DNA from 3 places in the Paenibacillus sp. MER 180 genome. Region 2 is predicted to be linked to each of the others. Evidence: riboswitches for the same ligand, from Rfam matches in the RefSeq annotation. Region 2 holds a riboswitch; each other region holds the start of a gene.
The links. Region 2 has a riboswitch for cyclic di-AMP ahead of M3661_RS17810 (TrkH family potassium uptake protein). Riboswitches for the same ligand answer to the same signal wherever they lie in the genome.
Positions count from the first base shown of each region.

Region 1: it holds a riboswitch for cyclic di-AMP, as region 2 does, so the genes downstream of both, M3661_RS26095 (C40 family peptidase) here and M3661_RS17810 (TrkH family potassium uptake protein) in region 2, are expected to answer to the same signal.
Region 3: it holds a riboswitch for cyclic di-AMP, as region 2 does, so the genes downstream of both, M3661_RS10465 (CAP domain-containing protein) here and M3661_RS17810 (TrkH family potassium uptake protein) in region 2, are expected to answer to the same signal.

Region 1 covers NZ_JAMAVT010000023.1:47,286-50,564, forward strand. The annotation lists gene M3661_RS26085 (response regulator transcription factor) at 1-278, shown strand, start outside; gene M3661_RS26090 (serine protease) at 459-974, shown strand; gene M3661_RS26095 (C40 family peptidase) at 1,281-1,760, opposite strand; cyclic di-AMP (ydaO/yuaA leader) riboswitch at 1,764-1,905, opposite strand; gene M3661_RS26100 (hypothetical protein) at 2,201-3,022, opposite strand; gene M3661_RS26105 (M1 family metallopeptidase) at 3,027-3,279, opposite strand, start outside.
Region 2 covers NZ_JAMAVT010000010.1:148,599-151,877, reverse strand. The annotation lists gene M3661_RS17815 (potassium channel family protein) at 1-561, opposite strand, end outside; gene M3661_RS17810 (TrkH family potassium uptake protein) at 601-1,959, opposite strand; cyclic di-AMP (ydaO/yuaA leader) riboswitch at 2,019-2,177, opposite strand; gene M3661_RS17805 (CPBP family intramembrane glutamic endopeptidase) at 2,426-3,279, shown strand, end outside.
Region 3 covers NZ_JAMAVT010000005.1:240,100-243,378, forward strand. The annotation lists gene M3661_RS10460 (DUF2785 domain-containing protein) at 1-364, shown strand, start outside; gene M3661_RS10465 (CAP domain-containing protein) at 485-1,372, opposite strand; cyclic di-AMP (ydaO/yuaA leader) riboswitch at 1,379-1,508, opposite strand; gene dhaK (dihydroxyacetone kinase subunit DhaK) at 1,680-3,279, opposite strand, start outside.

The DNA.
Region 1 (3,279 bases), on a different contig from region 2:
AATTGTCGGATGCCATTCGCCAGGTATATGCAGGCAAGCGGGTGATGAGTCCCGAATTAACGTTGGCTGCGTGGGAAGACCCTTGTCCGTTATCCCCGAGGGAGAAGGAAGTGCTGTTGCATGCTGAGAACGGACTGTCCATGCAGGATATTAGCGCCAAATTGTTCTTATCCTATGGAACGGTGCGCAACTATATGTCGGATGCGATTAGCAAAGTAGGAGCGGGTACGCGCATTGAGGCGATTCGAACTGCCAGGGAGAAGGGCTGGCTGGATTAAGAACTGCTGCTGGAATATATGCAGAAGATACTTGATAGAGAATTGTCGGCTCAATTAGCATCCAGAAAATAAATGGGTAAGTGCTTCATTCTCTCTAAGTGAATATTTAGCTTATTTTCAGTTTCATTTCAGGAATTACGAACATACTATAGCCATCCCTTACATAAGGAGGTGGAACCTATGAAACGCAATTCAACCGTAGCAGCGTGGACGTGCCTAATGCTTCTCTTGATGGCTTCACCTGCAGCAGCGCAAAGCAGAACTGCGCTAGATGCTGCTGCAGATAAGAGCAGGGAGCAAGCTGCTGTACGAGTGGTCACTTCATCTCAGGCTGTAGTACAGCCGAATCAGCAGAGCACGGAGACAGATAAGCAATTAGAACAAGTACAGGCACAAATGAAGGAGCTTCGTGCAGAAATGAAACAGCTGCGCGAGAAGAAGCTTCAATTGCTCGCTAAGAAACATGGAATTTCGACAGAAGGCAAGAGCAACAAGCAAATTCACCAGGAATTACGCGAGAAATTAGGCATAAAAGGACGACTGTTCCACGAGAAACATCATAATAATGGGAAGCATGTCGAGGATCGTCAGACTCAGCTTCAGCACGAGGAAGAAAAGCATCGAGCGGAGGCGGATGGGCTCACACCAGAAGAGATTAAGGCGAAATTCCAAGAATCGAATGGGTCAGTCAAGTAAATCAGAAGCGTCTATGCGAAAATAGTGAATATCCAGACAAGATATCGGGACATGCGCACAAGCGCATGTCCTTGTGTCGTTAATGGCGATGAGAATGGTTGAAACCGAAAAAGAAATATTTCGTAAAGATAGATAAAAGCACGAATCGTTGACATGCAGAGATGCATAGGATAAAGAAGTTGGATTTGCGCGGATAATGAGGGTAACATGAAACAACCCGACGAAAAGGCGCGTAGCGCTTCTCATCGGGTTATGTAGTCGTTCATATCATTATTAAGAGTGCAGTAAACAATCAAACTATTGATATTATTGATTTTCAGTAGCGATAGAAGAAAAATCATTCTCGTTCATTACACGACGAGCACCTACATAGCGCTTCTCGTAGTAGTCCATGCTAAGGCTGTCGATGCGTGTACCCTTGCTTGTCGAAGCGTGTGCGAATTTGTTGTCGCCTACGTAAATGCCGACATGCGATACACCGTTGCCGCCGCTTGTGTCAAAGAAGACCAGGTCTCCTGGACGAAGCTCGTCTTTGCTAACTTTCTCACCAGAGTCAAATTGCGACGAAGATGTGCGAGGAAGATCAATTTCGAACTTGTTGAACACGTACTTCGTAAATCCGGAGCAGTCAAAGCCTTTCGTTGTTGTACCACCATACTTGTACGAAATGCCAAGCAAACCTTCAATCGTGTTGTCCATTTTGGATGCTGCGAATGTGCTGCCTGCACTGAACGAAGTAAACAGAACGCTCAGTCCGAGCACCGCTGTAACTAGCTTCTTCTTCAAAGGGAAAGCTCCTTCCGTGCCTGCGAGGTTAGCTGGAGGGTTCGGTTGAAGGACCCCTATGATCCCTGTGTTACAAGATCAATTCACCCGTAAAAACTGGTTCCCCCGCTTTCCGGTCCGCCCGGAAACTCGGCATTCTGGTTTTGGGATTATGTATTGCTGCGTGCGATAGTAACAATTTTGCAAGAGTTAGTGCCGCTTTCATGACAAAGTTGTAATAAATCTAGATTTATTGTAACAGACGGAAATTCCTTTGACAAATATTTTTTGTCCTTGACACGAAAAAAACTTGTCAGATCAGCGTTTTTTTCGCCGATAGACAAGTTTTTTAATTCATTTTGTTAGGTTACGCTGCTTCAATATCATCGTAACCCTTTGTAACTTTGTAACTTTGTAACTTTTTAACTCTGTAACTAAATTGCGTTCGATCAGAACCCCCATTATTTCATCTGTTGCTCTGCTTCCTGCCAGACAGCGTGGCGTGCAGACAATCCCCACATTTTAAGTATAGTCATAATGGCAGGCAATGCCTGTTGAATAATGAGTGCGGTAATTCCGGTGAACACGGCCGCCGCCGTTGTGGACAATATGCCTACGCCAATAGTGATACCAATAAAGAGAAGTGACAATCCTAGAATGGGAAGCAAGCGACGAGTTCCGGCTGTCACAGATCGAATTAACGGTGTTTCTGAGGCAGCGCCGAAGTTAAGGAATAAGAACAATTGATGAACAAGCCAGCCGCCAATGAACCAAGCGATTACAAACGGTGCCACTGCCACGAGTAAGGAAGACAGAGAAGCCGATGTGGACAGGGCATGGGCCGCATAAGGAACGAACCATATAGCGGGTGCGATAATGAGCAGTGTCTCGAGTAGATAGAGGACAAGCATTGGCTTCCAAGCGAGCTTGATCCCTTGGAAGAAGGCAAGCCCCTGCTGCTTGGGCCGTGACATAGCATGGAATACACCCGCGTGAATGAAGGGGGTAAGCAGCATATGGACGGCAACGAATCCGAGGATAGCCCATAAGTAAGGGAAATAGTCATTCGTCTTCATTAGATAGAACTGGCTTTCGGTCAGAAAGAGCTGCCTGCTCATCTCGGTAGGTGCTGGATCTGGGTAACGGCGCAGGATAGGTGTTACCACTCCATCGACGAAGCGATAGAGGAAGAACCCCCATAACAGTTGGTACAAGAATAGAATGACCCATATATAGATGTGCTCTTTGCACCAATTCCAGCCTGAACGCACATAAGCCTTCACACTATCACCACCCCAAAATGTTCGTAACAGCTTCGATTACCTTGATGACGGATAAATTAACTCGTGTACGGACAGGTTCATCGACATGAGCACGCATATAATTATTGATGTGCTTGTTCTCAACGACAATCGAATATAGAGGATCAACCATGACCCAGCTGAGCGGCGCTTTATGGGTGACGGTATATTGGATGCGGTCTCCCTCTCCATTCCATCCCTTGCGAGTCGTCGTGCCATCCGAGAATCCGAATACGATC
Region 2 (3,279 bases):
AATTATGCCTTTCGGCTTATTCAGCGCCACGATGCTGCACCCGAACTTAGCTCTTGGATTCACATCCTTGAGCGCCATTCCTTGCATGCAGCCAGGCACGCTCAGCTCTGCAATGGTATATTCCTTGGACAATTCAATGTAATCCAGCAAGTTCGGTGATACAAGTTGATGAGCTACGCGAATGCCCATATCCCGCTCCGGGTAAATAACCCTATCCACACCAATCCGCTCCAGAACACGTCCATGCAATTCAGAAAGTGCTTTGGCGACAACCTTCTTCACGCCAAGTTCCTTCATCTGAATACTGACCAGAATGCTCGTCTGAATATCGTCACCAATGGCTACGATTGCGCAATCGAAGTTACGTATGCCGAGTGAGCGCAGCACCTCTTCATCTGATGCGTCCGCTACAACTGCATGGGTTACGAAACCCATAACATCCCCAATTACTTCCTCATCTTTATCAATGCCTAGCACCTGATGTCCAAGCTTGACTAGCTCCTTCGCGAGACTCGAACCGAAACGTCCCATCCCGATCACTGCAAACTGCTGCAACTCCATATCCCTGTATACTCCTTCGTCCGTTACAATCTAACTTGCTTATCCTATCGTTATTTTTCCTTCTGGGTGTCGGTATAATTCCCGCTCATTTTTCGGGCCTAACGCATAAGCCAACGTTAATGGACCAAGACGGCCTGCAAACATCGTCAGGCTCAGCAGCACTTTTCCGATATCTGATAAATCCGCCGTCAATCCCATTGATAACCCTACCGTTCCGAAGGCCGATGTTGTATCAAATAATATCATCAGGAAGCTATGATCTTCTGTTGTCGACAATATCATCGATACGATAATGACCAAGAACAATGACAGCAACGTTAGCGTAACTGCTTTGAAGATACGATCCTTGGCGAGTCGGTACCGGTAAATGACGATATCTTCTTTCCCGCGAATCATGGCAAATACAGCTCCAATGAGAATGGCGAACGTCGTCGTCTTAATACCACCACCAGTGGATCCTGGTGATGCCCCGATGAACATCAAAAGAACCATAAAAAATTGCGAGGCTTGGCGCATGGCTCCGATGTCAATCGTATTCGCTCCAGCGGTACGCGGGCTGACAGATTGGAACATGGATGCCCAGAACTTCTCCCAACCATTCAAACTGCCTAACGTGCGTGCATTGGTAAATTCAAATATAAATATAACGACCGTTCCGATTACAATGAGCAATCCCGTCATCGTTAACACGATCTTCGTATGCAGAGACAACTTGCGAGTACGCTTATATTCCACCAAATCGGACAAGACGATAAATCCAATTCCGCCGAGGATAATAAGCAGCATCGATACCAGGTTAATAATAGGGTCTCCGACATAGCTGGTTAAGCTCGAAAACGGCCCACTGACAGAGCCGAATAAATCAAAGCCTGCGTTATTGAAAAAAGAAACAGCATGGAAGATACCGAAATAAATGGCCTTGCCTAGCGGAAGATCAAATGCCCATCGCACGGAGAACAGTACAGCTGCCGTCCCCTCGATACATACCGCAAACAAGATCACTTTACGGATAAGGCGCACGATGCCTTCCATGCTGCCCTGATTAAGCGCTTCTTGCAATATAAGCCTTTCCTTCAGCGATATCTTCTTCTTCAGTGCTAATGCAAACAGCGTTGCCATTGTCATGAATCCAAGCCCGCCAATTTGGATAAGCAGCATGATGACCACCTGCCCGAATACGGTAAAATGAGTGCCCGTATCCACCACAATGAGCCCCGTCACACAAGTTGCTGACGTTGACGTGAACAATGCATCGAGGAATGGCAGCGGAATCCCATCCGCATTTGATATCGGAAGCATGAGTAGAAATGCGCCCAATAATACAATTGCTGCAAACCCTACAACCAGAATTCGCGGTGGTGTCAGATTGAATCGAATGGCCTTTTTTGTTCCCTCCACGGGAGTCACCTCTTTTTTTCCCCACGAAAAAAAGCACTGGAAATCCAATGCTATCGCTGGTATCCTGACGTACATGCCTACGAGGTTAGCTGTCGGATTCGGGCACGTTCAGGCTGCCCTAATCGCAAGTGGATTCTATGCATCCACAACTGCGATATTCACCCCATTTATCGGGTCCCCCGCTTTCGTTCATTCACGAAACTCGGCTTGTATGCAATTCATAACGAGATTATATACGTTTCCCCTGCAGCATACAAAGTCAAGGAATGAACAAATTAACCAGAATAAGACGAAAAACTTGAAGAAATAGCGCTTACAATCCCCCATTTTCTTCAATTGTATTCAAAACACTCATTTTCGCTAGGTGTTTCTTCATTTTCTCTGCTGGACTTTACAAAGTTGAAGTGGATAAAATGAACAAATAAGCAACCATACGCTAAATGTGTGATGGAATGGAGGTTCCAACATGTCCTATGTATCCAAGCCGCTTCTTCTTTCTTCTGTGGCCGGATTTCTATTATTCCTCATTGTTCAGGTATTCATTCCCTTTCAGCAGACAGAAGCCATGATGGAATCAGCAGCCAGCCAATCCCTCTTAACCAAAGAGAAAGCAGCGCAAAAGGCACTCACATTTGTACAGGACTTAAAACAGTTCCATATTTCAATTACACCTGAAGAAGATACTGCTCCAACCGTCATTTATCGCAGTCAATCAACGGTTTCCGGCTACATGAGCAAGGAGAAGCTGACCGCTTCATTTCAGAAATGGGAACCATCCAGTCCCTATGATACTTTTCAGGTATTATTGAATATGAATCGGGCTGGAAAATCCGGTGTCATGCGCATTGACGTTCACATGACAAGCGGTCGTATTATTGGATTCGAATGGGAGGAAAAGCCTCCTATCCCCTCCGACATAAACGGGGTTACGGGAAATCATGTGGATATGGCGTCAGCAGAAGATGCGGAGACTGCCTTGGATTCAGTGAACCGCAAGAAGCTTGCTGATACACTCTTGAAGCACATGGGATGGAATCCTGCCCAATTAAAACTAATCGCATCATCGGCGGAGCTAGACACGGTAGAGTATAACGTGCCTGAAGCACGACTTGGTGAAGCCGCATTGAACGTGAAGGCCGTCTTCTCCCAAGATCGCATTGTCATGCTGAAGCCCTACTGGGTTATCCCGAACAGCTATCTAGCTGAAGAACTGCATCAAACGAAGACTGCATCGTCCATTTACAATATCGGCTATATGTGGATGACGATCCTACTAAGTACATGTTCACTGATCGCTTGCATCGTCTACCGCCATGGCCT
Region 3 (3,279 bases), on a different contig from region 2:
TGTACGCAGTCCACACATTGGCCCAGAGGAATGCAAGAAGCTTCTCAGTGCCATTGAGCACATGCTTCTTCATGCGAATCATATCTTGCGAACAGAGGAAGATGAACGCATGGCGACAGCCGTCGTGTCAATGCTTGAGCTTAATAAGTTGTCGTTCACGTCCTATTGCGCGTGGCTTATGCAGGTTGAGCTGCCCAATGAAGACAAAGTGATTCATCGCTGTAGACGCATAAATGTTAAAAATTTTGCTCGATCTGTATGGATGCGTGCAGCAATGAGAGAATTCATCGATCCAACAACAGAATGGCACAATTGGTATAACATTGAAAAGAAACTGAATCCGGTCTTTAACAGAGACATATAAGATCAGCTTCATTTCTGTTAATTTCCTCGTTATTCTCTTGTAGAGCGCCTGATTAAATACAAAAAAAAGAACCTGCACTTACCTGCAGGTTCTTGATGTGATATCTACATACTTAACTCGTTAGCCTGTGAATGATTGTACCCACACGCCATTGTAGTATGCAACACCGATGGAAGTGAAGCTGGAGTTCAGGATGTTCTTACGGTGTCCATCGCTGTTCATCCATGCGTTCATTACTTCTTGCGGATTACGTTGGCCTTTGGCAATGTTCTCGCCAGCAGTATTGAAATTGACACCTTGTGCTCTCATCAGATCGAATGGGGAGCCAAGTGTTGGAGATTGATGGTCAAAGTAGTTGTTATCATTCATATCTTTCGCCTTGATCATCGCAACTTTGTTCAATTGTGCATCGGATTTCAATGGCTGCAAACCAGCATTCGCACGTTCTTGGTTCACCAAATCGATAACTTGGCTAGCGAAGTCACTGTTCGCATTGTTGTTGTCTTGTGGCGCAGTTGGTTTATTTTCACCAGGTGTTACTGGTTTTTCAGCTTCTGGTTTGTTTACTTCTGGTTTGTTTACTTCTGGTTTGTTTACTTCTGGTTTGTTAACCTCAGGCTTTTCAACTTCAGGTTTCTCGATTTCTGGCTTCTCTACCTCAGGTTTCTCAACTTCAGGTTTGTTTGCTTCTGGCTTTTCAACCTCAGGTTTATTTACTACCGGCTTGTCCACCTCTGGTTTTTGAACTGGAGGCGGAACGATTGGCTTGTTCCCAATTTCTTTTTGAATGGCTTCCATCCATTTGGACAAGATTTGCTTCAATTCCGAGTTATCTTGGAAGATACTATTGAGATCCATATTCATACCCAGGTTTGAACAATTCGAGTTCATCATCGGATTCGGCTGTTGCACTGGGCTAACGGGTGCTGCCATAGCAGAGTTTACCGCCATAACCGGTGCCAATGCAATCGCACTTGTAATTACAACTTTCTTAAATGTCTTCTTCATCCTGTACATCTCTCCCTTTGCAGCCTGCGAGGTTAGCTGTCGGGTTCGGGTTAAAGTGGACTCCCCTGTCGCTACACGACTTCACCCCAATGAATCGGTTCCCCCGCGCTCTGATGAGCTTCGGCTTGTTTTGTGGTACGTTTCCGATCCTAACACGGATAATACAGGAGATCATTTCAAATATATTGTAATTAATTATAATATCTTCCAAACAAAAAGAACCGGAGTATGCTAGACTGCACTCCGGTTCTACTTTTCTAGTATTCCATTTGGTCGGAAATTGATCTATTCCTAATCCGCTCGCTTCTTACTTGATCACTTGGGACAACGCTGTGAAAATCACACCAAGCGCATAGGCACCAGCATCAGGATAGCCAAGACTCCGTTCGCCAACCGTCCCCGCTCTTCCCATACGAGCTACAATTGTCTCTGTATACTTTGCACCTTGAACAGCAGCCTCTGCCGCTTTCACAGAAGCAGTCTTCACGTCATCGCCCTCAGCCGCACTTTGCACCCACGCATCTGCAAATGGTGCCAGTGCATCGACAAGTGTCTTATCCCCAACTACAGCTCCTCTTCCGAAGGAGCGCTCGCCCGTGTCTTGAATGCCTTTAACAACGGCTTGCATCATTTGTGCAAATTCAGAAACGGACAATTCTACGCGTTCGCCCGCGAACTTGCTGGCTGCACGGAATGCTGAACCCCAGATTGGGCCGGAAGCGCCGCCGCAATGCTCCATAATAACTAATGAGCAAGCATGGAGGAAGTTGCCCAAGTTGTCTGAATGATGTGCAATGATGTCATGCCATTCTCTTTTCAATTGCTTAAAGCCCTTCGCCACACTCATACCGAAGTCGCCATCACCTGCATGTGAATCCAAATCGCAGAATGGAACCTCATTTTCAATGATGATTTCACTCATCTTGTCTGTTAGATAGATCAGGTTATTAACCGTGAACACATTATGTTCGACCTTCGAGAAGGACTCGTCCGTCTCTACTGTGAAAGATACCTCTTGGCTCGCAGTTCCTGCTTCGGACATCTCCTCAGGATGGATTGGTTCAAATGAACCACTCACCTGCAACGCCGGTGTATTGCAGCTTGCTTCGAGGTAATGCTTAAGCTGTTCATCCAAGCGGATAACCGACACCGACGCGCCAGCCATATCGATACTTGTCATGTAGTTGCCTACGAATACTTTGACAAGAGTAATTTGTTGTGCATGAATCTCCCGAACTACGGCGTTCGCCAGCAAGTACAATTCTTGCAGCGGGGATCCGCCAAATCCGTTAATCAGCACGGCTAGCTCCTGCTCCGAGCCTGCTGTAATCTTCATGTCACGGAACAAATCCGCAACCATTTTCTTCGCCAGTTCGTTAGCAGAAGCGATCTTCTCTCGGCGAATACCAGGCTCCCCATGAATTCCTACGCCATATTCGATCTCATCGTCATTCAACTGGAACGTTGGTGTTCCTTTCGCTGGAACTGTGCATGAGGTAAGCGCGAATCCAATACTTCTTGTGTTGTCGATCGCGTGCTGGGCAATCGCCTTCACTTCTGCAAGCTCCAAGCCCTCTTCAGCGGCCGCACCTGCAATCTTATGAACGAGCACTGTCCCTGCAACACCTCTGCGGCCAACCGTGTATAGACTGTCCTCTACAGCTATATCGTCGTCCACTTTGACATAATCGACCTGAATTCCGTCTTCTGTGGCTAGATGCGACGCATTTTTGAAGTTCATAATGTCGCCACTGTAGTTCTTAATTATGAGCAGCGTTCCCTTCTTGCTTGCAGAGGCCTTTAATGCTTGATAAATTTGAATTTGTGATGGGGATGCAAATACATCACCGCATACAGCTACATCGAGCATGCCTTGTCCAACAAATCCAGCGTGAGCTGGTTCATGA